Regions from separate parts of the Bacillus cereus group sp. BfR-BA-01430 genome, predicted to be linked through region 4. Evidence: predicted binding sites of a transcription regulator. Region 4 holds the regulator's gene; each other region holds the start of a gene.

Region 1 (7,875 bases), on a different contig from region 4:
TCGTTGTTCAAAGTCGTAAAGGACAAGGTCGTTCTTTACACTTCTTACCAACTATATACTTTTCGATTATTCCGCGTGAAACAATTGTACCTCGTATTACACAAGCAGTTCGTGATATGAATGCACGTGTTGAAAAGGGAGAAGCGGTAGCATCTTGTATTAACTTTATTACAGGTCCAAGTAACTCAGCTGATATTGAAATGAATCTTGTTGTTGGTGTACACGGACCATTAAAAGCATACTATTTTGTAGTATAAAATGAAGAAAAGCAGGCGATAAATAGCCTGCTTTTTTTAGTGAAATTAAAAAAACGGTCATTAGCAAGATTGTGCTCTCTTTGGTATATTTTGGGGAGAAAGGGGGAGGAAGTAGTGCTCTTATATATATATGTATTTGTAACAGGAATCGTGCTCGGATCCTTTTACATTGTTGTGGCTCTTCGTGTACCAAGGGGAGAATCTATTATTACTCCGCGCTCATATTGCCCTCATTGCCAGCATAGATTACGGCCTAAAGAACTGATTCCTATTTTGTCATTCTATATGCAAAAAGGTCGTTGTACACATTGTAAAAGGAAAATATCTTATACTTATCCGATAGTGGAATTGATAACGGGAAGTTTATTTCTTATTTCAGTATGTATGGTGGGAGTGGGACAAGAATTAATTGTCATTTGGACACTTTTTTCTTTACTCGTTATGATTACACTTACGGATCTTTTTTATATGATGATCCCCAATGCCATATTACTTAGTTTTAGTTGTATTTTTCTCCTCGAATATATGGTAAGCCCGTTTATTTTTTGGTTTGATAGTGTGCTTGGTGGAGGCATTATATTTTGTATATTGTATGTGCTCCGAAAGATACACCCAAACGGTCTCGGAGGTGGCGATGTGAAATTGTTATCTCTACTTGGATTTGTGCTAGGAATAAAAGGGATTTTAATTACGCTTTGTATTGCTTCTTGCTCCAGTCTTTTCTTTTTAGGGATTTGTTTCCTATTTAAGCGAATGAATATAAGAGATCCCTTGCCGTTTGGCCCTTTTATTGCACTTGGAACAATCTGTTATGTCGCTATGCAATTTTGGGAATAGGGGGGCACATCGCTATTAAGCTAAGAAAAATTGAACTCTATAAAACAATGGGGACAAATGAGATAAGTTTTAAAAGAAAACGTAAAATAACTTCAAAATCAATTTTTATCCCGCTATATTAGGGCAGTAAGACTCCCACCTCAAGATGCAGAGAAAAGCAAGGAAGATAGTAGGGCTGCACGTAACAGCCCGATTGGTGAGGGCTCATAATCCGTGGGGGATGAAGAAGACCCCCACGGATTAAAGTTTCACTTTATCCCTCTTTTCAATATTTCTTTTCTGCAAATAATATTTCAGTTAGTGGCATATTTTTTTACGGTAGAATGGATTGTATAAGCGTAAATTTGTAACGAATTATTTGAAGAATGCTAGTAAGTGATGCCATACGTTAAATGAGAACAAGTCAATTTATAAAAAATTTCACAAATCGATCATGTATCTCAATTGTTTGCGCTCACACTAAATTTCTGAGGAGAAAATTGATTAGGATGGATTGGAATAAGGTGAAAAACAGGTTGAAAATACGTTTAATGGCATGATATTGCTTGCACAAGATAAAAAAATTCTATTACAAGGTGCCTATGGAGAAGCTTCTATTCAAACACATGCTCCCATGCAATACAATCAACGTTTTAACTTAGTTTCTGTATCAAAACCCATAACAGCATGAGGTATTTTACTATTAGTGCAAGAAAATAAAATTAGATGACGATATTACCCAATGGTTTACAAAATTACTATAGCCTACAACTTCCTTAAACTGGCGAAAAAAACAGATTGTTTGAGGAAGGAAATTAAAAAAATAATAAATCCCATAGAGAAAATACTTTTTCTCCACGGGATTTAGTCAATGAAAGGAGCTTTTTGGGTAGTTCCTTTCATTCATGTTTCATATGAGCTTGCAAAGGAATGATTTCCTCTTGAGGAGCGACTTCACCAGCATTTGTTGTTTCTTTTGTTAAATAATGATATACCATCCCTACAAAGACGGATCCGCCAATAATGTTCCCGATTGTGACGGGAATTAAATTGTGAATAGCACCAGCAAAACTAATTGTATCAGGGTGTGGCGATAGTAAAGATAGGGCAAATAATGATAAGTTTGCAATGCTATGCTCATAACCGGACAAGAAAAAAGTAAAAACAAGGAACATCATCACAAGAATTTTCGCTGTATCACCTTTCACTTGAGACGGAAGAAAGCAAGCTAAACAGACAAGCCAATTACATAAAATAGCTTTAAAGAAAAGTTGGATTGTAGGTGTTCCCATTTTGATTTCCACAACTTTATTCATCAAATGTTCATGATCGATTGTTTCAAAAATTCCAGTTGCATAAAATAATAATGCAAAAAATAATGCTCCTGCTAAATTGCCTACATAACAAGTAATCCAGTTACGGAATGTATCGGAAATAGTTGTTTTGTTTCTTAAAGTAGAGACTGTAAAATACATTGTATTTCCTGTAAATAATTCAGCCCCACCGTATATGATTAATACGAGTGCAATACCGAAAAACATAGAAGCAGCTAAATAAGTTGCTGGAGAATTTTCTATATTGAAGAAATTACCTAATTTAAAACATAGTACAATAATAAAGCCGATATAAATGCCAGCAAGTGCAGCACGAATGAAATATTGCATTAAATTTTTGTCTAGCATTTCTTTTTTTTTCTGAGCAAGTTTTACAACGTAAGTCAATCCGTGTTCTAGCATAATAATTGCGCTCCTTTGTGTAAATACTCTTTATATGACTAAAGTACATGGATTCGATTTCATTTTCAATAAAATTGTGAAACGTTTCACAAAAGGGACACATATGAAAACAAAAAGTAGAGGGATTAAGATGTCATTTATTTGCTATTTGCGAACATTCAGATGAATAGTGAGGGCTCATAATCAGTTGAGGATAGAGACAATTGTCATTGATTACAGTTTCAACTTATTTGAAAAAGTAGGAAGGATGAGTGAGTTTATGTAATAAAAGAAAAAAGCGCTGTAATTACAACGCTTTTTCATCAAAATTCTTTTGCATAGTATTTGTTTTTGTATCTTTTGAGAAGAACCAACCACCAGCTGCAATTCCAACTAGTACAATCCAGAATCCAATTTTCCATGGAGCAGATTCAGGGAATGAATGAGGGATAACCCCTAAAGCTGGATGAGCTAATGTGTAAACAGCAAGTTTTACCCCAACCCAACCTACAATCAAGAAGGCAGCTGTTTCTAGTCCTGGTTTCCGTTTTAATAAGTGTACGAAAGCAGATGCAGCAAATCGCATAATGATTAAACCGATTATACCGCCTGCAAAAATAACAAGGAATTGACCTGTATCGAGGCTACCAATAGTACCTAATCCTGTTTTTGGTAAAGTCATTGCCAATGCAACAGCAGCTAAAATAGAATCAACTGCAAATGCTATATCAGCAACTTCGACTTTAAATACCGTCCACCAAAAGTTTTCTTGTTTTTTCTTTGTGTCTGCTTCTTTCTGCTTCGTTTCTTCATTTGTATTCTTTCTCATATAAGTTTTGAACAAATGGTTACCTGCAATAAACATTAAATAAATCGCACCTAGCGCCTGCACTTGCCATACATCGACTAAGAAAGAAATGATAAACAGTGATCCAAAGCGAAATACGAAAGCACCAGCTAACCCATAAAACAATGCTTTTTTTCGTTTTTCTTCGGGTAAATGTTTTACCATAATAGCAAGAACAAGTGCATTATCTGCTGCTAAAATTCCTTCTAATGCAATTAAAATAAGTAATACCCAACCGTACTCCAAAAGTAATGATACATCCATACACATTCTCCTCTCATTTGTATAAATCCTAAACGAGTGACGAAAATCCCCACTGTTTAGTTTCCCCATACTCCTACCTATCAGCGGTAGAAGAATCTAGAAAAGAATGCAAAAAAGACCTCTGCCGTTGATAGGCAAAGGTCTTGCTAGACATATGTAATGAAAATGCCAACAAAGCCGGAAGAACTAAGTTCTACGTAATGACGACTTTGTTTCCAAGAATTATTTCTTGGACGCTACTCCCCTTTGGAGATATGTTATTGTAGTTATATTATATGAGTGATGGAATTGGTTGTCAACCTGTTAAAATATCTTCGTTTGGATATTTTATTTTTTTTCGCTTTTTACGTGCAAAGGAAAAGGCTAGCGTTAGTGGCCCCATCTTTCCAAAGAACATCATAAATATAATAATACATTTTCCAATGAGAGTTAACTGCGGTGTAAGTCCCATACTTAATCCAACGGTTCCAAATGCCGAAAAAACTTCGAATGCACTCATGAAAAGAGGAGCTTGTTCAGTAATGCTTAAAATAAGTATGGAAAAGAAAATAAATGAAATGGATATGACAGTAATGGTTAAAGATTTAACGATAAGGGTATCTTTTATCGACTTTTTAAAAATAACAATATCATCTTGTTCTTGAAGAAACTTAAATACACCGAATACCATAATTAAAAAGGTTGTTAATTTAATACCACCTCCTGTAGATGCACTACCAGCCCCGATAAACATAAGTAGCATCATAAGCAAAAGAGAGGGTTTGGAGAGCTGTGCAATATCAACTGTATTAAAACCAGCAGTACGTGTTGAAACGGCTTGAAAGTAGGCAGCTAATGCTTCTTCAAATGGTGTGAATCCTTTCATGGAGATAGAATTATGAAATTCAAATATAAAAATTAAAAGTGTTGCAACAATATTGATTATAAGGGTAGAAGAGAGCATAAGTTTAGAATGTAAAGTCAGTGTTTTAAAACTCTTTTTTCGTTTTATATCCACGATGACTGTAAAACCAATCCCTCCTAAAATAATTAAAGACGAAATAACAACATTAACAAGAATACTGTGAGATTGAGACATTAAATTGTCACTCCAGATGGAAAAACCGGCATTATTAAATGCAGAAATGGAGTGAAATAAACTATAATAGAATCCTTTCGTCGAACCATATTTAGGAATCCATTCGAACGAAAGAAAAAGAGCTGCAATACACTCAACTGTAAACGAAAATATAAACAAAGATTTGACAAGGCGGATTACACCACCAATATTTGTTTGATTTAATGCTTGTTGGAGTAATATTCGGTTTTGAAGTCCAATTTTTCTTCCTAACATAATCGCAATGAATACGGCAAAGCTCATAATACCTAGTCCGCCGATTTGAATGAGAAATAAAATGACACATTGTCCAAATGTAGTGAATACTTTTCCTGTATCAACAACACCTAGTCCAGTAACGGTACAGGCAGAAACAGTTGTAAATAAAGCATCTAGCCATGAAATAGAAGTTGTCGTTGAAATGGGGAGTTTTAATAAGCATGTTCCAGTAATGGAGAGCATCATAAAAGATAAAATGAGTACACGAGGTGGGCTCATTTTCATATTGATTCGTTTCATGTAATCTATCTGTCCTTTCAGTGTGCTCTTTGTAGTATGTGAAGAAGAAATATAAGGTATGTCTAAAAGAAAGAAGGCAGAATTTCTGCCTTCTAAATCCAAACGGTATAAAATTATCCACGCAATTGTTGTTGTGCTAAAGAAACAAGACGTTTTGTTACTTCGCCACCGACAGATCCATTCGCACGAGCAGCTGTATTCGATCCTAAGTTTACGCCGAACTCTTGCGCAATTTCGTATTTGAATTGTTCCAGCGCTTGTTCAGCACCAGGAACAAGTAATTTATTTGTTTTTACCATTTATACACACATCCTTGTCTATAATCCAGTTTGGTAACTGGTATCGTTATTGTATGTGTTATAGCGCCAGTCATACGCGGAAGTAATCGGAGGGATTAGTAGTTCTTGGATATACAAAAGGAGTAGCTCATTTGCTACTCCTTTTTGAGTGTCGTTGCGGTACCTTCGACAACAATAACATTTGATTGGTTATATATATTTGTTTGCAATGTAATGATTTTTTTATCATCACGTTTTTTTATCACTTCTACTATAACGCGTAATGTATCACCAATTTTTACAGGTGCACGAAAGGAAACATTTTGTGATAAATAGATGGTATTTTTACCTGGCAATTGCGTACCGAGAACAGTAGAAATAAAACCTGAAACAAGCATTCCATGTGCAATACGCTCTTTGAAGATTGTTGTTTTTGCAAAGGAATCTAGAATATGAATTGGGTTTACGTCCCCAGTTAGTTTTGCAAAAGCAAGAATATCTTCATTTGTAATGGTTTTTGTTAATGAAGCTTGGTCGCCAACTTGAATCTCATCGTACTGAAGCTCTTGAACAGATTGCGCTTCTTGAAATAGATTCATGTAATCCTCCTTCTTTTCCATATCGAAAAATGTAAGCCATCTAGATGTAATGGGAGGAAGAAAGAGTTTTGTTTGTTTAGCAGTAAGCTGCCACATTTTTCTTACTTGATGGAAGTAAATAGATTTTTTGAATTTTCCTCGAACTTTTTTACAAGTTCCAGTTGTGTAGACTTGAACTCTGTCAAAAAATCATCTAGTTGTGTTTGAAGTTCCTCGCGTTGAAGTTGTTGTTGCTCAATAAATTGTTTTGTTGTTTCTTCGAATTGACCGCTTGTTTGCGTAAGAATAGACAGTGATGTTTTTGTAGGAGAAACAGTAAGTTGATGAATGTGGTTAGAGAGTTCATTCCATTTTTCTTGCCATTCATGAATTTGATCATTTAGAGAATTGCCTGTAAGTTGTTTCACATATTCTGTATATTGGCTGTTTAATTGAGCAGTGAATTGTTGAAGTTCCTTTTCTAGTTCGTCAACTCCTGCTGTTAGTTTATGCAAAGCGTCTTGTTGTTGTTTTAATGTTTCTAACGTAAGTTGTTCTAATTGTTTTCCCGCTGAAGAAAAAAGGGAAAGCGAATGTGACCAATTTTTCCAAAATGCATCGATAAGTTCGTATGGTTTAGTTTCCATAGTTTGACCTCCAAATGTTTTTTTGCATATTGTGAACGCAGATTATTCTGCTGTACCACCAGGTGAAGATGAAGAATTTTTTTCATCCTTGTCTGGAGAAGTAGAAAACGGAAAGAATGCATTGGTGTATAAAGTGAAAAATGTTCGCAACATATTTTGGTAATGTTCAAAAGAGGTCGCGCATGTTGCTAAATATTGCTCTCCATATTCCGTTAAAGAGTAGATACGTTTTGCTGGCCCTCCTTCACTTGTATCCCAAGTTGAAGAAATAAGATTTTCTTTTTCTAATTTGCGTAATGTTCGATACACATTACCTTGATCGATAGAAGAAAAGCCGATGTCCATTAACATTTGAATGAGTTTGTAACCGTGAAGACTCCAGTCTTTCAGACAGAGAAGTAAGAAGGGAACTAAGAAGTTTTTTGGCATGGAGCTTGGTTGTTTGGCTGAGATTTTTTCAATACTTTCTTGTTGGTCTGGTTCATTATGTAGCATGATTGTACATCACCTCATGAATCAGTTAGATGGAATTTTTTGCTTATAAGTGCAATTTACACCTATCTGTTTCTCATGTCAATACATTTATTGGAATAAAAAATTAAAATACAGACTTGAAGTTTTTTTCAGAATATCAGAAAATAATGAATAGGTTGAATTGTTTCAAAAACGAATAAAGGAGTGTAGGAGAAGTGATTGATCAAAAATTTGACCCACTGCAAACATGGAAAGAGGTTTATGAAAAAACAGAAACGTTTTGGGGAAAAGCATTAAATGAAACAATCAAAACAGAAGAGTATTCTGCTTGGATGGGAAGCGTTCTAGATTTGAACTTGTTTTATCAGAAAATGTTAAATGATG
Region 2 (7,875 bases), on a different contig from region 4:
GGTGCTTACTTCGCCGCGTTAGTTGGTGAATTTGGACCACAGCTTCTCGGAACGTACTTCCGAGCTGCAATGGTATATTATCCATCTTCTCTCGTGTACTTCTTTATTGCATTTACATTTTATGCCTACCTTGCAGGCCGCAAACAAGGTGTACAAATTTTTTGGAAGAACATGGTCTCTCCTACAGTGACATCACTTGCAACTTGTAGTAGTGCCGCGAGTATTCCAGCAAACTTAGAAGCCACGAAAAAAATGGGTATTTCTTCTGATGTTCGTGAAACAGTTGTCCTTCTTGGATCTACACTTCATAAAGATGGCTCTGTTTTAGGCGGTGTGTTAAAAATCTCATTCTTATTTGGGATTTTCAATATGGACTTCTCAAGTCCAAAGACATTAGCGATTGCACTTGTTGTTTCCCTATTAGTAGGAACCGTAATGGGCGCAATTCCTGGTGGCGGTATGATTGGTGAAATGTTAATTGTTTCTCTATATGGCTTTCCACCAGAAGCTCTTCCGATTATTGCAGCAATTAGTACAATCATCGATCCACCAGCAACAATGTTAAACGTAACAGCAGACAACGCTTGTGCCGTAATGACAGCTCGTCTTGTTGAAGGAAAGAACTGGATAAAAAATAAATTTGCATAATATATAACAAAAAGCAGAGGCAACAGGCCTCTGCTTTTTTAGCTGTTGTTTTACAAAATTCCTTATTACAACAAGAAAGACAATGCCACCTTTTCAGATGCCATTGTCTTTTACTTCTTCTTATTCAATTCCGTCTCAGCCAATAATGGTAATATATTATCAAAAATATGAGTATTGTTATCTTTTCCAGTTACATATCCACCATAAAATCTGCTGAATACACTATCATTTCGAAATTCATTCATCCGCGCATATAATGTTTTCGCAAACTCTATGTCCCCTGTTTTTAATACATATAAAATTGTTAATCCATATACAGCTGGTGATTCATAGTCAACTGCTGGCTCTCCTGTTTCTAAATGATAACGACCGTATAACTTTCCATCTTGCTGGAACTTCTTCTTAATAAACGCAAAGTAAGCCTCTGATGTAAGTCCTCCCAAACTACGGTGATATGCTACATAAGATTGATCAATTAAGTTTACGATCTTGTCATATCGAAATGTACCATCTTCTTTATATTCCTTTGGAAATGCCCAATTCTGTCGCGGGTAATCTGCTAAAAATTGAATGATTTCTTCATAATGCTTCGCTGAAATTTTCCCATTTTTCTTCATATAATAAAAAGCATGTGGATTTATATAAGATGTCGTTAAAAAATTATTTTGTATGCGATTGTCTGCATCATAATAATCAACATACTGCTTTCCTCTTTTATTGAAACGAAGTACGGCATCACTCAATTGATCAGCAAGACGTTTATAGCGTTTTTCTTTATACATATCATACGCACGATATAACTGTTCAATAATGCGTAAATCATCAATAAGTGCATTTGTTGCGGATTGCTTCTTCCCCACTTCAGAAATTTTCCATAAAACAATATAGTCTTTCTGTATAAAATAATTTTGAAGTACCTTTAATTGCTCGTCAAACAACGATTGGTCATCTTGATCAAGAGCATATTGTAACCAAAGACCCGCTGATTCTGACAATGCTTCGCGACCAGCGGCCTCATTCTTCCCCTCTTTTGGATCGGATATTCGATGTGTTGCAAGTGAACCATTTTCGTTAAACATATGCCTTAAAATAAAGTGCTCAGTCCGGTTTCCTTGAAATGCAGTCAAAAAAACCAATCCCCCTAACAAAAATAACACAATCATTCCAGTCCAAATGTACAGGCGTTTGTTCACATTCTCTCACCTCCTCAATCAGATTAACCGTAATTGTATGAGAACATACATAAATGAAGAATCTTTATATCATATTTTTGCAATTCAACCAGAGGTATTCATGAACCGACGAAACACTTATAAAAAAAGCCCGTCCAAAAGTTATACTTTTAGACAGGCTCTTCCTTACCCTTTTTTTGTAGGTCTATATAATAATTGGACAAGATGGTCATATTCCTTCCGGGTAATCTCTTTATTATATAATTTTAGCAACAAGTCTTTATGTTTTTTTGAAAATGCCATTTTATTAATGACCTCAGGATACATAAAACATCCCCTCCGTTTCATATGAACTTCTTTCTTCTATTCGCTTCAGTTGACCCTAAAAACAGAACTCATGTTCGCAAAAAGAATTATAAAAGATTTTGTTCTAAAATACAAACGAAATGTTCTCATGTACTTTTTACTTTTCTGAATTTTTCAACATAATACTATCATATTCATTTTTTAAAACACAGATATATTCTAAGATTTTTTGAATAAATTTACCAATCCAATCAGAAAATAATGGCAAAAATGTAGAGGAGTAGAATTATGGATACTGTTACATTATCACGGGCTTTCTTTGGATCATCATTAGCATTCCATATCATTTTTGCAACACTTGGAATCGGACTTTCTTTAATGATTTTCATCAGCGAAGTATTATACCACTTAAAAAAAGATTCAGATTATGCCATCATGGCAAAGCGTTGGACAAAAGCTTTCGCTATTCTTCTTGGCGTGGCGATCCCAACTGGAACAATTGTAGGTGTACAAATTTCACTTCTTTGGCCTGGATTCGCGAAAATTGTCGGCCAAGTAATTTCTGTTCCCTTTCAGATTGAAATTTTCGCCTTCTTTTTAGAGGCATTATTTATGTCTATTTACGTATACGCAGCGGATAAATTACCTCCAATGATGAGACTTGTTTCGCTCTTTTTTGTCATGCTTGGCGCGACTGCTTCCGCTGTATTAATTACATCGGCAAATACATGGATGAATACACCAGCGGGATTTTCTATGAATCCAGATGGTTCTGTCTACAATGTAAACCCTTGGAAAGCTTTCTTTAACCCAAGCTTTTTCACAAGTTCCTTTCATGTTGTCATTACAGCTTACGCAACAGGGGCAGCTGTTATTGCGGCGATTGGGGCTTTTAAATTATTAAAAAGAAATACGAGCAAGCGAGAAATTGCCTATCATAAAAAAGGATTATTTTTAGGACTTGTCGTCACGTGTATAACAGGAGCTATTATGTGGGTTTCTGGGCACGAATCTGCGATTGCCTTACATAACCATTCACCAGAAAAATTAGCAGCGGCAGAAGCTTTATTTGAAACGACATCACATGCGCCCCTTGCGATTGGTGGATTTGTAGATTCCGCAACCAATAAGTTGCAATATGCGTTAGAAATTCCAAATATGCTGAGCTTATTAGTTGGCCTAGATCCTAACACGGTTGTAAAAGGGTTAAATGAATTCCCACAGGAAACATGGCCACCATTTTATACGCACACCTTTTTCAACTTAATGGTAGGCTCAGCTGTATTTACTTTTGCCGTTGCGGTCATTGCACTTCTTTACTGGTACTTTATTTACCGAAAGAAAGGAGCACAGTTACCAAGATGGTTACTATGGGCTACTGTTGCATGCGGACCCATTATGATGCTTGGCATTGAATTTGGATGGATCTTTAGCTGTAGCGGCCGACAACCTTGGACCATTTACGGTATGCAGCGGACCGTTGACGCGGCTACACGCGCCGATTTCGTTGGACCGTTATTCATCTTATTTATTATTTTATACATTGGACTCGGCCTTTTAACTGTTGTTGTACTTCGAACATTCTTTAAAAGACATCCATTAAAAAATGATTTACACCCGCAAGGAGGAGACTCGCATGCATGAAGCTAGTATTGCCATCATCATCTTATGGGCTCTTATTTTCGTATACAGCATTTTAGGTTCCATTGATTTCGGAGCGGGATTTTGGGGCATGGTGTATGCAAAACATCCAACGCTTGCTGCTAAGCTTGCGAATCGTTATTTATCACCAACTTGGGAAGTGACGAATACGTTTCTCGTATTTGTTGTCGTTGCCTTTCTTGGTTTTTTTCCTAAAGCAGCTTTTACACTCGCTACCGTCATGTTTGTACCTGTTACACTCATTTTAGTTCTCGTCTCTATTCGTAGTACATTTATGGTATTTGCCTATTCTGTTCCGAAGTATGAACATACTTTACGCTTTATTTCCGGTATTACGGGGCTACTTATTCCCGCCTTACTGATCACTGTTTTACCAGTAACAGAAGGTGCCTATATTTCAACGAGCGGAGGCAAAGAAGTTCTCTTATATAGTAAACTTTTATCAAGCCCTGTTATTTATTGTTATATGCTATTTGGATTAACTTCTGAGCTATTTTTATCTTCACTTTTCCTAGCTGATTTTGCTAGAGAACGCCGCTCAGAAGATACATACCGTCTTTATAGACGGAATGCCATCATACTTGGACCAGCTACTCTTGTTACGGCTATCATTGCTCTTGTGGTCATGGATCCAGAAACACATTGGCTTATGCAAGGATTAATTAAACAATTCCCATGGTTCACGATATCTATTATTTTATTTGTTATCGGTTATTCCTCTCTATGGTGGTCAAATAAAAAGCACGGTTCTCTCGGTTGGCCTCGCATTGCTGTGTTAGCAGTCGTTGCTCAATATGCTTTCGCAAGTTATGCCTATGGCGTTGCTCATTTACCATATATTATTTATCCAGATATCACCGTGTTCACAAGCTTTACAACGAAAGAAACATTCTATGCTTTGCTTATCCTTTATGCGATTGGTATCGCAATCTTACTTCCAGGCTTTATCTTCTTCTGGAACCTCTTCCTAAAGGATCGTACATTTTTAAAGGAGAAGTAAAACAAAATACCCCCCTTTGCTACCGTCTTAGCAAGGGGGGCTTCTCTATTATAAAGCTAGGTACATGTGATCAATTAAGGAAAAGGTGTTCAAAATCGTACATATTTCTATTTGCATACATGAGAATGTTGCGACAAACAACTCTCAAAAGTCATTATTGATATAAGTGACTACCAGCCTCTTTAAATTCTTTCGCCTTTTCTTTCATTCCTTTTTCAATTGCTTCTGTCGTTTCTAAATCATTTTCTTTTGCATATTCCCGAATATCATGTGAAATTTTCATACTACAAAATTTCGGGCCACACATCGAACAGAAATGAGCTGTTTTCGCTCCTTCTGCTGGCAATGTTTCATCATGAAATTCCATTGCTCTTTCAGGGTCTAACGATAAATTGAATTGATCGCGCCAACGGAATTCAAAACGCGCTTTTGATAACGCATCATCTCTTTGTTGCGCTGTTTTATGTCCTTTTGCAAGGTCAGCTGCATGCGCTGCAATTTTGTAAGTAATCACACCTTCTCGGACATCATCTTTATTTGGCAATCCTAAATGCTCTTTCGGTGTTACATAACAAAGCATCGCAGTCCCAAACCAACCAATCATCGCTGCACCAATTGCAGAAGTAATATGGTCATAACCTGGTGCAATATCTGTCGTTAAAGGCCCGAGCGTATAAAAAGGCGCACCTTGACAAATATCTATTTCTTTCTCCATATTTTCTTTAATTAAATGCATCGGTACGTGCCCTGGTCCCTCAATCATGACTTGTACATCATGCTTCCAAGCAATTTTTGTTAACTCACCTAACGTTTCAAGCTCTGCAAACTGAGATTCATCGTTTGCATCTGCAATAGATCCTGGGCGTAACCCGTCTCCTAAAGAGAAGGAAACATCATACTGTTTCATAATCTCACAAATTTCTTCAAAATGAGTATACAAGAAGTTTTCTTTATGATGATATAGACACCACTGCGCCATAATCGAACCGCCGCGTGAAACAATTCCCGTCATACGTTTTGCTGTGAGCGGGATGTAGCGCAATAATACGCCCGCGTGAATTGTAAAATAATCCACACCTTGTTCCGCTTGTTCAATTAATGTATCGCGATATACTTCCCAAGTTAAGTTTTCAGCAATCCCATTTACCTTTTCTAACGCTTGGTAAATCGGTACTGTCCCAACTGGTACAGGGGCATTACGAATAATCCATTCGCGCGTCGTATGAATATTTTTCCCCGTTGATAAATCCATAATGGTATCCGCACCCCAGCGCGTTGCCCATGTCATCTTTTCTACCTCTTCGGCAATCGAAGATGAAACAGCAGAATTTCCGATATTCGCATTTACTTTCACATGGAAATTACGGCCGATAATCATTGGTTCTGCTTCTGGATGGTTAATATTTGCTGGTAAAATGGCGCGTCCTTCTGCAATTTCTTTACGAACAAACTCCGGTTCTACCCCTTCACGAATTGCAACATATTCCATCTCAGATGTAATAATGCCTTTACGAGCATAATGCATCTGCGTGACATTCGCACCTTTCTTCGCTCTAAGAGGTTTACGACCCATTTGCGGGAACACAGACGTATGGTTCGAAGTAGCTTTCACACCATCATCTTCCGGTTTGATTTCGCGGCCCTCATACTCCTCTACATCTCCGCGTTCCATAATCCAATTGCGACGAGGAGTTGGAATCCCTTTTTCTAGTTCCACTTTATATGCTGGATCCGTGTAGGGACCGCTCGTGTCATATACACGAATCGGGGGATTTGGCACTCCGTTTGTGTCACTTAATTCAATCTCACGCATCGGCACTTTCATACCTTCACGTGATCCATCCACATACACTTTCTTACTCCCTGGTAAACTCGACTTCAATTCAATTTGCTCAGCTGAAACAGATTGTTTCATGATTTTTTGTTTCCTCCCCTTTATCATTTCAAGAAATCTACCTTACCTAGAAACTCCAACCCCTCTTCTAGGAAATTCGATTCTCCCTTCAGCTGCTAAACAGACAGCTCCGCGTTTCTTGAATCCAGCTTCACCTTCTAGCCCCTCACGTCTAAAAACCTGCCACATAAGAAAGTAAAAAAACACTTTCTGTGCGGAAGAACTTTATACGCCGGGACGAAACAGTCGGCTCCGCCTTACATGTGTGACAAGGACGAGATTCAACTTGTGGCCAGCGCACGCCAAATGAAAAAGAGCCAGGTCCATAAAAAAATAAGGACCTGGCTCATAAAAGTCATCATTATGTAAAGCCATTAACTTCCCTACGCTGGTACGAGCCAGATCAGGTCCAAAGGGTTAAGAAGTTTACGTACTTCTCTCTCAGCCCACACATACATTGGGCACCCCTAGTTTATCACTGATTTAATTTTCAATACTTTTCTATCATACACCATAATCTGAAAAATGCAAATCTATTTATACTTTTACGGAATCATCCACGTTAAATAATAGGCTTGTACATACGTCATAATTCCAACGATAATAACAAAGAACAGACTATGTTTTACTGTAAAGCGGAATAAGTCGGATTCTTTTCCTGCAAGTCCTACTGCTGCGCATGCAATTGCAATCGATTGCGGAGAAATCATTTTACCCGTTACACCACCTGTCGTATTTGCCGCAACAAGTAATACTTCTTTTACACCCACTTGCTGTGCTGTAATCGATTGTAAGTTCGAGAATAGCGCATTTGCCGATGTATCTGATCCTGTTAAGAATACGCCAATCCAGCCAAGGAGTGGTGAGAAGAATGGGAATAATCCTCCTGTTCCAGCTAATGCTAATGCAAGTGTAGATGATAAACCAGAATAATTCGCAATAAATGCAAATCCTAATACAAATCCAATAGATAAAATTGGCATTTTTAATTCTTGTAATGTTTCTTTCAATGTTTCAACTGCTTGTTTTGCACTCATTTTTAATACAAAAATGGAAATGATACATGCGATTAAAATGGCTGTTCCTGTTGCTGATACAATATCAAATTTTAATACAGCCTCATATGGTGTTGGTTTATTTACAATCGGTTCTGCCTTCATAACTAAATTGTGCAGACCCGGAATTTCAAACTT
Region 3 (7,875 bases), on a different contig from region 4:
ACGATTAAGGGAGTACCGCGAATAACAGCAATATAAATATGAGCAATACTATTTAATAGTTTGTTGTTTGAAATGCGAAAGAATGCAAATAGTAATCCAATGAGTGAACCAAGTAGTAAAGAAGTTAAAGTCAATTGCAATGTGATAAGAACTGCTTTGAGCAACGTTGGATAAGTAGATAAAAAAATTTCAATCATTCATTTCACCTCATATTGGTTAGCTTTTATAGTGGATATAAATACCCCACAATTTATGTGGGGCACCGTATTTTTTACAGAATAGGAGAATTGTTTATTTTGTTTTTTCCTCTTCTCCAAGAATGTTGCGACCAAACCATTTCTTACTAATTTTCTCGTACGTGCCATCTTTAATAATTTCGTCTAATGCTTTATTCACTTTATCAACCATTTTTTTATCATCTTTGCGAACAGCGATGGCCATTTCATCAAGATTTAATGGTTTTCCAGCTTCTTTTATAGAAGAATTTCCTTCTTTTATCATGCGAAGTCCAACCATTTGGTCGGTAATAACAGCATCAACACGACCAGGTTCTAAATCCATAAGAGCTGTAAGATCGCTATCATACTCTGTTATTTTATCTGTTTGCTTTTCAACAAGTGCTTTAAATGTACTTGCCTTTACAACGCCAACTTTTTTCCCTTTTAAATCATCAACAGAGGAGATGGAATCATTCTGTTTTGATACGAAGATTTGAGCGCCAGAACGATAATATGGTTTTGTGAAACTAACAGCCTTTAATCGTTCTTCTGTAATTGCCATACTTCCTAAGATGACATCATATTTTTTAGCCTGAAGACCTTGGATTAATGTTTCCCAAGGGTTGGTAACAGGTGCAGGCTTCATTCCCATTTTTTTTGCAAGAGCTTCTCCAATTTCAACATCGAAACCCATAAGTTTCCCATCATTTTCTTTATAATTAAAAGGTTTATATAATCCGCTCATTGCATAACGAAATTCTTTTTTTCCATCTGTAGACGTAGTACGACTTTCTTTACTACAGGCCCCTAATATGAAAGACATACTCAGCGTAATGGTTGCAACGATAGTAAATACTTTCTTTTTCATATAACCCCTCCTATATATTGTTCCTATCAATACGGACATTTTTATATATGGTGTTGGGTAGTAGTGTATGTGTCCGCTTTGTCTTTAGACACTATAAAACATTTCTTAAAAACTGTTTTGCCCGCTCATTTGATGGTGTGGAGAAGAATTGTTCCGGCGGAGCATCTTCGACAATTTGACCATCATCCATAAAGATGACGCGGTCGGCTACATCTCGTGCAAAGCTCATTTCGTGAGTAACAATAATCATCGTCATTCCTTCACTAGCAAGTTCTTTCATCACTTGTAATACTTCGCCAACAAGTTCAGGATCAAGAGCTGATGTAGGCTCATCAAATAGCATGATTTTCGGGTTCATCGCAAGAGCTCGTGCAATGGCAACACGTTGTTTTTGACCACCAGATAATAAGTGCGGTGTGATATTTGCTTTATCTTCTAACCCGACTTTTTTTAATAAATCCATTCCGATTTCTTTTGCTTTTGCCTTATCTAACTTTTTTACATGAATGGGTGCTTCTGTGATGTTTTCTAATGAGGTCATATGAGGAAAGAGGTTAAAATGTTGAAAGACCATACCAACGTTTTCGCGGACTTTGTTTAAATCTGTATGTTGAGGATCAATTTGTTCCCCTTGTAGACGAATGTTACCTTCATCGTACATTTCTAAAAAGTTAAGACAGCGGAGTAAAGTGCTTTTCCCAGAACCGCTTGCACCAACTAAAACGACAACTTCTTTTTCCTTTACTTCTAAGTTAATTCCTTTTAAAACATGTAATGAGTCAAATGATTTTACTAAATTTTGAACTTCAATCATACCAATCCCCCAGTGAATTTTATATTTTAATAAATCTGTCCCTTCTTTTTGTTATTAGTCATAAAACGGCAAAATCCTCTATTTTTTAAAGTTTTAGATGTTATGTGTGAAATTTTATTTCATGAGCCAGTATAGTATTTTTCGCGTTATATGGAGAAGATTGCGATTTATTTTCTTATTATAAGGTATTTCTAAAATCTTTATATCTTTCTATAATAAAAATATGGATAATAATATATAAGTAGTATTTATATAGTTAATGGGGAGGAATGCGAATATGGAAAGAGAGCAAAAAAACTTTTCTTTTGGTTTACGTATGCAGCTTATGTTATTTACAACAATTTTGGCATTGATTACGTATTCGACAAGTTTATTTTTTATTTATGTGTTGTATGACTATTTTCAAAGCTATGTAAGTCAAACAGTGTATAATATTGTTGTAATGCTGTTAGGAGTAATATGGTCTGGTATTCTAGCATATGTTGCAGCAATTTTTTTAATTAAACCTTTACGTAAATTGGAGGAAGCTGCTCATAGAGCTGCTGAAGGTGATATTCGTGAAAATGTACCACTGCCAAAAGTAGATGATGAAATAAAATCCTTAAGCGTTGCTTTTAATATGATGCTAGGAAATTTGCGCACAATGGTAAATAATATCGATACAACATTTTCTTATACAAACACGCAAGTACAGCAAATTAGAAAACAAACAAATGAAGCGACAAAGCAGGCACAAGTTGTATCAGAAACATTAGCTGAAATTTCCTCAGGAGCTGAACAGTCAGCAGCATCTATTCAGACGATTGTTTCCACTGTCGATAAAACAACATCCATTGCTAGTGAGGTGGAAGAAAAGGCAAAGCAATCTGATCAATTATCTTCTGAAATGGTACAAGCATTAGGTCAAAGTACGCAAGTATTCACATCGCTTATTAAAGGAATTCAGACACTTGCAAAAGAGAATGAACAATCGATGCACAATGTGCAAAAATTAGAAGAACGAATGAAACAAGTTGAACATATTGTCTCTGTGGTAAGTGAAATAGCGAGTCAAACAAATTTATTGGCGCTAAATGCATCAATTGAGGCTGCTCGCGCTGGAGAACACGGAAGAGGATTTGCTGTTGTAGCAGAAGAGGTTCGGAAGCTAGCTGATGAGAGCGATAGTTCAGCGCGAAATATATCCCAGTTACTTTGCGATATGAAGAGCGAAGTACAACAAGTAGCAACGCAAATGACAGAGCAAGTTAAGTCTGCTAACGAAGAAGCGAAGCGCGGAGAAGCAACTGAATTGATTTTAAAAGAGATGTCAAAAAGTATTATGGAAGTAGCGGATGCAACGAAAAAGATTAGTGGTTATATGAAGGAGCAAGTTGAACATATTCATGTAACAGGTACGCAAACGAAAGCAGTAGCAGCAATTGCAGAAGAAACATCGGCAGGCTCACAAGAAGTTGCAAGAGTAACCATGCAACAATCTAAAAATATGATAGCAATTGATCAATTGTTAGAAGAATTAGAAAAACAGGCAACGGAGTTAAAACAAACAATAGAACGATTTATGTTATAAAAGGAAGAATGATTTTATGTTCTTCCTTTTTATTTTGCGATAGTTTTCCTATCCTACATACTTTCTAGCTGAATAACACAATGTATCATATGAAACAATGGGACTCCATTATGTATATCTTAGTCAAAAAAGAATTCTACACTCCCGTCTCATTTTATATCGTTTAACCGAAGAGCGAGAATTGGCAAGAGAAGAGAAAGGGAAACAACGACGAAAAAGAATGAAACATATGTCTAAGCATCGTCAAACACATTCTATTTATGTATATATTACCAATACATCTTTTTTGCTTTTTCTAAATAGAAGTTTTCTATAAGACATATAACCTTGCCTACCAAATAAATTATTATCCGTAACACTTATATCAAAGCAAAGTTCTCGTAAAATCGCTTTGATATTCAAAAACATTAATAATCCTTTTGTATCGACTTTTTTTGAAAATTCAGGTTTAAATTTCTCATATAGGTGTATTACATGTATATAACAGTTAAATAAAAATCTGAAGGAGGAAGGATATTATGCATAAGAATAAAAGAAAACCAGTGGTCCATGAATGTCAAAATGAACAGGAAGTATTTATGAAAGTAGAGGAGTTAGAATTACAAGGGATTCACCAAGATGACATGTATGTCTTAACACATGAAAAACATCGAACAGAAAGGGTTGCAGATGATGCAAACACAAATACGATTGGAGTAAAAGAACAAGGGTTAGGCACAAGTATTATCAACTTTTTCTCCAAAAAAGGGGACGAACTCCGAAATCAAATGGAAGAAATGGGTCTGTCGAAGGAGGAAGCTACCTTATATGAAGAAAAACTAGATCAAGGGAAAATTTTACTTCTAGTAACAGCTGAAACACCACTTGTAAGTGATAGACAGCCACAAAACTATAATTCTCTTTTATAGATGGCAACATCTGCTAAATAGATAAGTAACTACTCAGTTACTCTGTAAAAAAGGAAGACAAGAACTTTTTTTTACATGGTAGAGTGGGACTGGCGATGCATAGGAGCGGTCAGTGCCCTTTTCTGCCCCGCGCAAAGTTTGAAAACAAAGAGATACAGCGAGATATAGGTCCATTGTTATCTTCATGGCAGTAAGTATACGACTTATTAAACTTCTAAATGTAATGTATAGCTGAGTAGTTACATAGATAAGGAAATAAACATAACATAGAAATGCCAATTTCCTATTTCCACAAAAGAGGGAAAAGGTAAATGGGAGCAAACAAAGGGGTCAAAAATAAAGTGAAACTTTAATCAGTGTGGGGTTCTTCATCCCCACTGATTATGAGCCCTCACCAATCGGGCTGTTACTCCCACCTCTCTTCCTTGCTTCTCTCTGAATCTTGAGGTGGGAGTCTTACTGCCCTCAAATAGCGGGGGAAATAAAAAATTCATTTCCTTCCTTCACCAAGGGTGGAAATGCCCCCCCTATACATAATGGATGAACAAAGGAGGAGTAAAAATATGGGGTTAATTATTACATGTATTGTAGGCGCTCTAATTGGAGCATTAGCAGGGGGGATGACAGGAAAAGATTTCCCAGCAGGCATTTTAGGGTATATTATTGCTGGATTAATTGGTTCATGGGTAGGTACAAAATTATTTGGTGAGTGGGGACCAGAATGGGGAAGTATTTTCGTCTTACCAGCTTTATTAGGTGCAATTGTATTTACTCTTTGTATGACACTGCTTTTACGAACAGTAAGGAGTGCGTAGTCATAACTGATAGAAATAAGATGTAAATAGGCTATATTTTAAGCTGTAGCAGTGAAGAAAATAAAAGTAGAGAAGGATGAGGAAAATGCTTTAATTCTTCAGCAACCGATCGTTTTACATACCTATTTCTTAAAAGAGAAAATCATTCATGAACGAGATCGCATTTTAATTATTGATAGTACATTTCGTACATTAGAAATGATAGATACAAAGTATCATCTCATTTTAAATTATTATGAGGCGGAACTAGAACGTAGCAAGATTTTGCGAAACATTTAGAATATACTGCAGGATAATACAGGTGAAAGGAATCACCTTCATATGAATCACATGCCATACATATGAGAAAAGAAATTAAATAGCGAGGAGAATCGCAATGCTAGTAGACAAGCTCTTTTGTATTTAATAGTCCAATATTTATTATATACACAAAATAAATAACTATATTGTGAGATACGTGATGAAACTGCTTATAAAAATGCACTTATATATGATTGAAAAAAATAGTTTATGAAATATTTTATTATATAATGTTAATCTTTTCACAAAATTAGAAACGCTTTTTAATTATGATGTACTGATAAAATATTAAACGAACTTAATGGGAGGCATAGCAAATGCAACATCCGATTCATATTACTTCAGAGATTGGGGAGTTACAAACGGTTTTATTAAAACGACCCGGGAAAGAACTGGAAAATTTAACACCAGATTACTTAAAACAATTATTATTTGACGATATTCCCTACTTACCAATTGTTCAAAAAGAACATGATTATTTTGCACAAACTTTACGTAATCGGGGTGTTGAAGTTCTTTATTTAGAGAAGCTAGCAGCTGAGGCATTAACTGATAACAAACTTCGTGAAGAATTTGTGAATCGTATTTTAAAAGAAGGGAAAGCCGATATCAATGTTGCACATGAAACATTAAAAGAATATTTACTTTCCTTTTCAAATGAAGAATTGATTCAAAAAATTATGGGCGGTGTGCGAAAAAATGAAATTAATATTAATACAAGTAAAAAAACACATCTATACGAATTAGTGGAAGATCATTATCCGTTTTATTTAGATCCAATGCCAAATTTATATTTTACTCGTGATCCGGCGGCTACGATAGGTGAAGGGGTAACAATTAACAAAATGAGAGAACCGGCACGTAGACGTGAATCATTGTTTATGGAGTTCATTATGAAATATCATCCACGATTTGCAAATCATAATGTACCAGTTTGGTTAGATCATGATTATAAGTTTCCAATTGAAGGCGGAGATGAACTGATCTTGAATGAAGAAACAGTTGCGATTGGTGTATCCGCTCGTACATCAGCAAAAGCAATTGAACAGTTGGCTAAGAATTTATTTAAACGCCAAAATAAAATTAAAAAAGTTTTGGCAATAGAAATTCCAAAATGCCGAGCATTTATGCATCTAGATACAGTCTTTACGATGGTTGACTATGATAAATTTACTATTCATCCAGCTATCCAAGGGCCAAAAGGAAAGATGAACATTTACATTTTGGAAAAAGGTCCAGATGAAGAGACGCTTAAAATTACACATCGCACTTCTTTAATGGAAGTGTTAAAAGAAGTTTTAGGTGTAAAAGAATTGGTACTGATTCCTTGTGGGGGAGGAGATGTAATTGCTTCTGCTCGTGAACAATGGAATGATGGATCAAATACATTAGCAATTGCTCCAGGAGTAGTTGTAACATATGATCGCAATTATGTATCAAATGCTTTATTACGTGAACATGGAATTGAAGTAATTGAAGTATTAAGTTCGGAATTATCACGCGGTCGTGGGGGGCCACGTTGCATGAGTATGCCGATTGTTAGAAAAGATATTTAGTTATAAATAACCGGGGAAAGAAGGTAATGACAAGCCTGAACTTAAAAGGAAGAAGTTTTCTTCCTTTTAATATACTCATTCACTATTTGTAATACTACAAATTAAGAGAGGTAAGTGGAATGGATGAAAAAAAGAAATTAGGATTATTTACTTTAATAGCCCTTGTAGTTGGTTCTATGATTGGCGGTGGTGCGTTTAATTTGGCGAGTGATATGGCCAAAGGCGCGGGTGCAGGGGCCATTATTATTGGATGGATTATAACGGGTGTTGGAATGATTGCTCTTGGCTTATCCTTTCAAAATTTAAATGATAAAAGACCAGATTTAGATGGTGGTATTTTTAGTTATGCAAAAGCTGGATTTGGTAACTTTATGGGATTTAATAGCGCGTGGGGTTATTGGTTGTCAGCTTGGCTAGGTGTTGTTGCTTACGGTACATTATTATTTGCTTCATTAGGTTATTTCTTTCCTATTTTTGACGGAGGGCAAAATATCGCATCTATTATTGGAGCAAGTGTATTACTTTGGGGATTTCACATGTTAATTTTACGCGGAGTACAATCAGCGGCACTGGTGAACTTAGTAACAACAATTGCGAAATTAGTTCCTGTTTTTGTATTTATTATGGTAGGAATTTTCGCTTTTCATTTTGATATTTTCTTAGATGGCTTTTGGGGACAAGCTGGTTCTTTTTCTTGGGGAGAAATAGGTGACCAAGTTAAAAGTACAATGCTTGTAACAGTTTGGGTATTTCTTGGTGTTGAAGGGGCTGTTGTCTTATCAAGCCGTGCTAAAAATAGAAGTGATGTTGGAAAAGCCACAGTTAT
Region 4 (7,875 bases):
TAATAAAGAAAAGGCAGGAGTCTAGCTTTATAAAGATAGTATGTTGCTCTTTATAAACATAAGACGCACTGCCTTCATAGTCAGGTTGTTTACGGTAACCCGGTAGAGACTCTCAAACCATATTATTGAGGATATATGAAGGATTGTTTTATATTATCTTTCTAGATTCTAACAATGAAGTATCAATACGGTCAAGAGAGAACACGACAAAATTCTACAGAAATTATATTCTGGTTACGATAAAACCTTTTTTACTATAATTTTGAGGAATTTGATAACAAAAAACACCCATCTCTAGAAAAGAGATGAGTGTTTTAGTGAATAATGAAATTACATCATTCCTGGCATGCCGCCCATTGCACCCATGTCTGGCATTGCCGGTTTATTTTCTTCTGGTTTGTCAGCCACTACTGCTTCTGTTGTTAAGAACATAGCTGCAACAGATGCTGCGTTTTGAAGTGCAGAACGAGTTACTTTTGCTGGGTCTACGATACCAGACTCAAGCATGTTTACCCATTCGCCTGTTGCTGCGTTGAAACCAATGCCTACTTTTTCGCCTTTTAGACGTTCTACCACTACAGATCCTTCTAGACCAGCGTTGATTGCAATTTGGCGAACTGGCTCTTCTAATGCACGAAGTACAATGTTGATACCTGTTGCTTCGTCGCCTTCAGCTGAAATAGAAGCTACTTTAGCGTATACGTTCATAAGTGAAGTACCGCCACCTGCAACAATACCTTCTTCTACTGCTGCACGAGTTGAGTTAAGTGCATCTTCAATGCGAAGTTTACGTTCTTTTAACTCAGTTTCAGTTGCTGCACCTACTTTGATTACTGCAACGCCACCTGCAAGTTTAGCAAGACGTTCTTGTAATTTTTCACGATCGAATTCAGAAGTTGTTTCTTCTAATTGCGCACGGATTTGACCGATGCGAGCTTCGATTTGTTCAGTGCTTCCTACACCTTCTACAATTGTTGTGTTTTCTTTCGTTACTACAACTTTACCAGCGCGTCCTAAAGACTCAATTGTAGCTGATTTTAAGTCACGTCCTAATTCTTCAGTGATTACTTCACCAGCTGTTAAGATTGCGATATCTTCTAGCATTGCTTTACGACGGTCACCAAATCCTGGAGCTTTAACAGCTACTACATTGAATGTACCGCGAAGTTTGTTTACTACTAATGTAGCTAACGCTTCACCTTCTACATCTTCAGCGATAATAAGAAGTGGTTTACCTTGTTGTACCACTTGTTCTAACACTGGTAAGATCTCTTGGATGTTAGAAATCTTTTTGTCAGTAATTAAGATATATGGGTTATCAAGAACTGCTTCCATTTTGTCAGAATCAGTAATCATGTAAGGAGATGCATATCCACGATCAAATTGCATACCTTCTACTACATCTAATTCTGTTGTGAATCCTTTAGATTCTTCTAATGTAATAACGCCATCGTTACCAACGCGTTCCATCGCTTCTGCAATTAATTGACCTACTTCTTCGTCAGCAGCAGAAATAGCAGCTACTTGTGCGATAGAAGATTTACCTTCGATTGGTTTAGAAATTGTTTTTAATTCTTCTACTGCTGTAACAACAGCTTTTTCAATACCTTTGCGGAGACCCATTGGGTTTGCACCAGCTGTTACGTTTTTCAAACCTTCACGAATCATAGCTTGTGCTAATACAGTTGCAGTTGTTGTTCCGTCACCAGCTACATCATTTGTTTTGCTAGCAACTTCTGCTACTAATTTTGCACCCATGTTTTCAAAAGCATCTTCTAATTCAATTTCTTTTGCGATTGTTACACCGTCATTTGTAATAAGTGGTGAACCAAATTTTTTCTCAAGTACAACGTTGCGACCTTTTGGTCCAAGTGTTACTTTTACTGCGTTTGCAAGAGTGTCGACACCGCGAAGCATCGAACGACGTGCTTCTTCACTAAATTTAATATCTTTTGCCATAATATTTGACCCCCTTGGATTTTTTAAATATATAATTAACCGATAACTGCTAAAATGTCACTTTCACGTAAAATCAAGTAGTCTGCACCTTCATATTTCACTTCAGTACCTGCATATTTTGAGAAGATGATACGATCGCCTGCTGCTACCTCTAAAGCAACACGCTCACCATTTTCAAGCACTCGCCCAGTACCTACTGCAATAACTTTACCCTCTTGTGGTTTTTCTTTTGCAGTGTCTGGTAATACAATACCACTTGCTGTTTTTTCTTCCGCTTGAACAAGTTCAATTACAACGCGATCACCTAATGGCTTTAGCATGAACAATAACCTCCTCATTTTTCTATGTAAATTCTTTATTAGCACTCGAGTCTTCCGAGTGCTAACACACTTATAATAATAAATAATCTCAATTTCTTTTGCAAGTAAAAAAATCATAATTTTTTCTCAAATCACGATATAAACTTTTCTACAAAGCATCATTTTTTATAGAACTCTATATATGAATCAACGTTTCCACCTATCGTATGTTACAATAGGAAAGATACCATAAGTTGTTTTCTCTATTCGAACACCTTTTTCCTGTCTCCTATTTTATTTTTAAACAAAAATTTTTCATAAAGGCAATACTTACATATATTCGGCTGGCTGATTACATGTAATCCGGCCTTATCTCATAAGATAAAATTAGAAAGGATGGTTATCCCATTTGAAAAAGCAATATTGGTGGATTGTCGTTACATACATTGTTATGCAGTTATCAGGAATCATTGGCTTGCCCCTTCTTGCAAAAACTGGGCTATATGATAATAGAGGATTTACCAGGGAAGAAAAACTTCAACTTCTAACCGGTCATTGGGCTATTATTAGCTTCTTTATCGCATTATGTATTATCTTGTTATTACTTAGAACAGACATTCGCGATAGACATTTGGATACAAAACGCACGAATATCCCTGCGACAATTGGTTGGATTTTTATTGGCTTCTTTATGGCATTTTTTGCTCAAGGAATTGCAGGTGTCATCGAAATGCGTGTACTAGGTATTAAGCCTGGCTCTGAAAATACCGCACATTTAATGGAAATTGCAAGAACGACTCCATGGTTCCTTATTGTTATCTCAATAATAGGACCTATTTTAGAAGAAATTGTATTTAGAAAGATTCTATTTGGTACATTATATAAAAAGTTCAACTTCTTTATCGCAGCAATTATTAGTTCGCTTGTGTTTGCTGCTATCCATTTTGATTTTACACACTTATTAATATACACTGCTATGGGCCTTGTGTTTGCCTTTTTATATGTGCAAACGCGTCGAATTATCGTTCCGATTATGGCTCATGTTGGAATGAATACGGCAGTCGCAGTAGTTCAAGTTTTCATAAGTAATAACGAACAAATACAAGAGCTAATGAAAGAAGCTGAAAAAATGCAAGGCTTTATCGGAGGATTTTTAACATGAGAAATTCACCTTTGTTCATGGCAGCACTATATTTCCTTCTTGGCTGCGTCTTTGTAGTCTTTGCTATTATGAAGGCAACAGATACTGTTTGGAACATTTGGACAATACTGTTCGCTGCTATGGCAACAATTGACTTTAATCTAGCGCTTCGACTGATTTTAGTTAAATTCATAAAGAAAAAACAGTAAAACGCAGAGGGAGTCCCTCTGCGTTTTACTGTGGATAGTTTTTCAGAAAATAAACAAGCGTTTGTAATTCTACCGCTAAATCAATATGATGAATCCTTATTTTTTCTGATACATTTAATCGTGCCGGTGTAAAATTCAAAATACCGTGTACACTTGTATAAGCCAATCGATCTGCTACAGCTTGTGCAACGTTAGCAGGTACTGTTAATATTGCCACTTGTATATCACTTGTTAGGCGCTCTTCCAATTCATCCAAATGATATACAGGAATTCCTCCGATTTCTTTTCCAACTTTCTCTTCATCGACATCAAATGCCATTTCAATTTTCGTATTATTATTTTTTGTGAAATTATAATGTAAGAAAGCGGTCCCTAAATTCCCTACTCCAATAAGTGCCACGCGTGTTATATCATCTTGATCAAGCGTTTCACGGAAAAATGATAATAAATAATTTACATTATATCCATACCCTTTTTTCCCTAACGCTCCAAAATATGAGAAATCTCTTCGAATTGTTGCGGAATCTACCTTCACCGCTTCACTCAATTCTGCTGATGAAACACGTTGCTTACCAGAAAGAGATAAGTTTTGGATAAATCGATAGTATAGAGGCAATCTTTTGGCTGTGGCCTGCGGAATCTTTTGCTGATCCATATAACCTCTCCTCTCTTCCTATCTTTGTTCGTATACTTGGAATAAATACAAAAGTTTAGCACTTATAACATTCCTTGTATAATAAAGAAAGAAAGAAAAACTCTCTTTATTTTAAACTATACACTATTTTTAGTATGATTGAGAAATATAAACATGGCAAAGTTAAGAATTTATTTGAGGTGAAAACATTGATTTTATTACAAGTGAATGGGCTTTCAAAATTATACGGTGCTGAAACAATTCTAACTCATATTAAATTGGAAGTTCAAACAAAAGACCGTATTGCACTAGTCGGCCGAAACGGCGCTGGAAAATCTACATTATTAAAAATAATCGCCGGAGAATTGTCTCATGATAGCGGTGAAATAATAAAGCCAAAAGATGTTTCAATTGGCTACCTAGCTCAAAATACTGGATTAGAAACTTCTTTAACAATTTGGGATGAGATGCTAACTGTCTTCACACATTTACAGGAGATGGAGAAAAGACTGCGAAGGTTAGAGCATGAGATGGGATTAGAAGAAAACTTCTCAAATGCTGTCGTCTACGAAAAATTACTTCGTGAGTATGATCAACTACAGTTAGATTATAAAAATCAAGGTGGTTATCAATATGAAGCTGATATTCGCTCGATTTTAAGCGGTCTCGGCTTCCCATCTGAAACACACCAAACAACTATTTCTACATTAAGCGGTGGGCAAAAAACAAGATTAGCTCTTGGAAAATTATTATTAACGCGCCCTGATTTACTCATATTAGATGAACCGACCAACCATTTAGATATTGATACATTAACGTGGTTGGAACAATACTTACAAGGATATCCTGGTGCGATCTTAATCGTTTCTCATGACCGTTACTTTTTAGATAAACTTGTTACTCAAGTATATGAAATTTCTAATAAAGAAAGTAGACGATATGTTGGCAACTATAGTAAATATTTAGAGTTAAAAGCTGCACAATATGAGCAAGAAATGAAGCGCTATGAGAAACAACAAGAAGAAATCGCAAAACTTGAAGATTTTGTTCAAAAGAACATTGCACGTGCCTCTACAACGAAGCGAGCACAAAGTCGACGCAAACAATTGGAGCGAATGGAATTACTTACTAGACCCGTCGGAGATTCCAAATCCGCATCGTTCCATTTCGATATTGAAAAACAAAGCGGGAATGATGTCCTCCAATTAAAAGATGTTTCAATTGGCTATGATGAAAATCCTATTATCGAACATGTAAATATGCGTTTAACTCGGGGGGATAGCGTTGCACTAGTTGGGCCGAATGGAATTGGAAAATCTACATTATTAAAATCTATTGTGAACAAGTTACAGACATTACATGGCGAGATTTCTTTCGGTTCAAACGTATCTGTTGGATATTATGATCAAGAACAAGCAAACTTAACATCATCTAAACGTGTGTTAGATGAGCTATGGGATGATTACCCACTAGCACCAGAAAAAGAAATTCGCACACTACTTGGTAATTTTTTATTTACAGGTGATGATGTATTAAAGCCAGTCTCTTCTCTTAGCGGTGGGCAAAAAGCCCGATTAGCGCTAGCAAAATTAATGATGCAAAAGGCAAACCTATTAATTCTCGATGAACCAACTAACCATCTTGATTTAAATAGTAAAGAAATTCTAGAGAATGCCTTAATTGATTATCCAGGAACTCTTTTATTCGTATCTCATGATCGCTATTTTATTAACCGTGTCACAACTACAGTCGTTGAGTTATCAACAGACGGTGCGAAAGAATATTTAGGCGACTATGATTACTATATTGAAAAGAAAAATGAAATGATTGAGCGTGCAGAATTTGCACAAAAAGAAGTAGAAATTTCTGTCCCCAAAAACTTTGCACAAGAAAAGTTAAGTTATACGGAAGAAAAAGAACGTAAAAAGTTAGAACGACAACGGATGCGAAAAATTGAGGAACTGGAGCAAAACATTTCTAAAATCGAAGAAGAAATCGAAGAATTAGAAACTCAGCTCTGTCTGCCTGAAGTATATACAGACTATGAACGTGCAAGTGAAATTACAGCAGCGAAACAAAATCTTCAAGAACAATTAGAAAAAAATATGGGAGAATGGGAAGAACTACATATGTAACCTCTCCATTTATCTCACTATTTATAAACAATAAGATACAGAAAGAAACAAGGCAGATAGATGAAAATACAGCTGTCCGTAACAGTCTAATTGTTGAGGACCTTTCATTAAGGTAGCTACATATTCTTGAGCTACCTTATTTTTTTTACCCACTTGAAGCAACTTTGTGTCATCAGATATCTGACCTATTCTTTTCTATCCACAACATTATACACATATCCACCTTTATAAAACAAAAGTTAAAGTAACTTTTCCACATTATCCACAAACACCCGAAAAGTTATTCACATTTTATATTCACAATAAAACCCACATTATCAACAGATAATGTGGGTTTTATCCACAACTTGTGGTTAATTTTGTGTATAACTAATCTTCTATATTTAAACCCGGGTTTGCATTTAATGCAAATGTAGCACGCTTCCCTTGCTTATACGCAATGGTACCTGCCGCTGCAATCATTGCTGCATTATCAGTACATAACGATAATGGAGGAATAATAAGCTCTATATTTTCTTTTTGTGCAAATTCTTCCTCTAATCGTGTACGAAGCCCTTTATTTGCTGCTACACCACCTGCTAAAAGCACTTGCTTTACATGATATGCTTCAGCTGCACGCACAGCTTTCGTTACCAATACATCTATTACACTTGCTTGGAAACTTGCCGCTAAATCCTCTGGAGCAATTTCTTCTCCGCGTTGTTTTGCGTTATGCACAGTGTTAATAACTGCTGATTTTAATCCACTAAAGCTAAAATCATATGAATCTGGCTCTAACCACGCACGTGGTAAGTCGATCGTTGGTTGTCCTTCATGAGCAAGGCGATCAATATGAGGACCACCTGGATATGGCATAGATAATGTACGTGCAACCTTGTCATAAGCTTCCCCAGCTGCATCATCTCTTGTTTCACCAATGACTTCAAAGGAACCATGCTCTTTCATATAAACAAGCTCCGTATGTCCTCCTGAAACGACAAGTGATAACAATGGAAATTCTAACTCTTTCACTAAGCGATTTGCATAAATATGGCCGGCAATATGATGGACACCAACCAAAGGAATATTATGAGCAAAAGCGATAGCTTTAGCTGCATTTACACCTATTAATAGAGCCCCTACTAATCCCGGTCCTTCTGTCACTGCAATTGCATTAATATCTTCAAAAGAGAGATTTGCCTCTTTTAATGCCTCTTCTAATACAACTGTAATTTGTTCAACGTGATGGCGAGACGCAATTTCAGGTACAACGCCGCCAAAGCGCTTATGACTTTCTATTTGCGAAGCAACAACATTCGCTACTATTTCTGTTCCATTTTTCACAACTGCTACAGCTGTTTCATCACAGCTTGTCTCAATACCAAGTATAATCGTATTTTTTTCCATTATATATTCACCCACATTACAAGACCATCTTCATAATTGTCTGTATAGTATCGTTTTCGAATTCCACCATTTTGGAATCCGTATTTCCGGTATAACTGTTTTGCTACTTCAT

What was found. Region 4 encodes Rex, which represses fermentation and respiration genes when NADH is low (regulators of the CRP and FNR family bind a similar motif). Its sites were predicted from a motif close to TTGTGAAATATTTCACAA; they were not measured.
Positions count from the first base shown of each region.
Region 1: MR058_RS02440 (formate/nitrite transporter family protein) is a predicted target of Rex. The motif match lies at 2,884-2,901, and genes of this name have one in related genera.
Region 2: MR058_RS15665 (cytochrome ubiquinol oxidase subunit I) is a predicted target of Rex. The motif match lies at 2,290-2,307, and genes of this name have one in related genera.
Region 3: arcA (arginine deiminase) is a predicted target of Rex. The motif match lies at 5,724-5,741, and genes of this name have one in related genera.

Region 1 covers NZ_JAKUEW010000001.1:474,350-482,224, forward strand. Annotated here, with positions in the region: gene MR058_RS02425 (LutC/YkgG family protein) at 1-257, shown strand, start outside; gene MR058_RS02430 (prepilin peptidase) at 372-1,094, shown strand; gene MR058_RS02435 (serine hydrolase) at 1,630-1,764, shown strand; gene MR058_RS02440 (formate/nitrite transporter family protein) at 1,973-2,809, opposite strand; gene MR058_RS02445 (TerC family protein) at 3,096-3,899, opposite strand; yybP-ykoY riboswitch at 3,982-4,156, opposite strand; gene MR058_RS02450 (TrkH family potassium uptake protein) at 4,195-5,514, opposite strand; gene MR058_RS02455 (alpha/beta-type small acid-soluble spore protein) at 5,628-5,813, opposite strand; gene MR058_RS02460 (MaoC family dehydratase) at 5,948-6,391, opposite strand; gene phaP (polyhydroxyalkanoic acid inclusion protein PhaP) at 6,493-7,017, opposite strand; gene phaQ (poly-beta-hydroxybutyrate-responsive repressor) at 7,060-7,512, opposite strand; gene phaR (polyhydroxyalkanoic acid synthase subunit PhaR) at 7,707-7,875, shown strand, end outside.
Region 2 covers NZ_JAKUEW010000009.1:102,240-110,114, reverse strand. Annotated here, with positions in the region: gene MR058_RS15675 (dicarboxylate/amino acid:cation symporter) at 1-648, shown strand, start outside; gene MR058_RS15670 (transcriptional regulator) at 759-1,841, opposite strand; gene MR058_RS15665 (cytochrome ubiquinol oxidase subunit I) at 2,415-3,770, shown strand; gene MR058_RS15660 (cytochrome d ubiquinol oxidase subunit II) at 3,763-4,788, shown strand; gene thiC (phosphomethylpyrimidine synthase ThiC) at 4,943-6,703, opposite strand; gene MR058_RS23335 (hypothetical protein) at 6,746-6,871, opposite strand; TPP riboswitch at 7,046-7,161, opposite strand; gene MR058_RS15650 (lactate permease LctP family transporter) at 7,228-7,875, opposite strand, start outside.
Region 3 covers NZ_JAKUEW010000006.1:81,766-89,640, forward strand. Annotated here, with positions in the region: gene MR058_RS12760 (amino acid ABC transporter permease) at 1-197, opposite strand, end outside; gene MR058_RS12765 (ABC transporter substrate-binding protein) at 292-1,086, opposite strand; gene MR058_RS12770 (amino acid ABC transporter ATP-binding protein) at 1,178-1,900, opposite strand; gene MR058_RS12775 (methyl-accepting chemotaxis protein) at 2,160-3,470, shown strand; partial or broken gene MR058_RS23675 (acyl dehydratase) at 3,740-3,878, opposite strand; gene MR058_RS12780 (YflT domain-containing protein) at 3,989-4,378, shown strand; gene MR058_RS12785 (GlsB/YeaQ/YmgE family stress response membrane protein) at 4,942-5,193, shown strand; partial or broken gene MR058_RS12790 (ParM/StbA family protein) at 5,275-5,535, shown strand; gene arcA (arginine deiminase) at 5,811-7,049, shown strand; gene arcD (arginine-ornithine antiporter) at 7,169-7,875, shown strand, end outside.
Region 4 covers NZ_JAKUEW010000026.1:6,019-13,893, forward strand. Annotated here, with positions in the region: purine riboswitch at 58-159, opposite strand; gene groL (chaperonin GroEL) at 331-1,959, opposite strand; gene groES (co-chaperone GroES) at 1,995-2,279, opposite strand; gene MR058_RS21990 (CPBP family intramembrane glutamic endopeptidase) at 2,668-3,420, shown strand; gene MR058_RS21995 (YdiK family protein) at 3,417-3,608, shown strand; gene MR058_RS22000 (redox-sensing transcriptional repressor Rex) at 3,634-4,263, opposite strand; gene MR058_RS22005 (ABC-F family ATP-binding cassette domain-containing protein) at 4,452-6,377, shown strand; gene tsaD (tRNA (adenosine(37)-N6)-threonylcarbamoyltransferase complex transferase subunit TsaD) at 6,747-7,763, opposite strand; gene rimI (ribosomal protein S18-alanine N-acetyltransferase) at 7,763-7,875, opposite strand, start outside.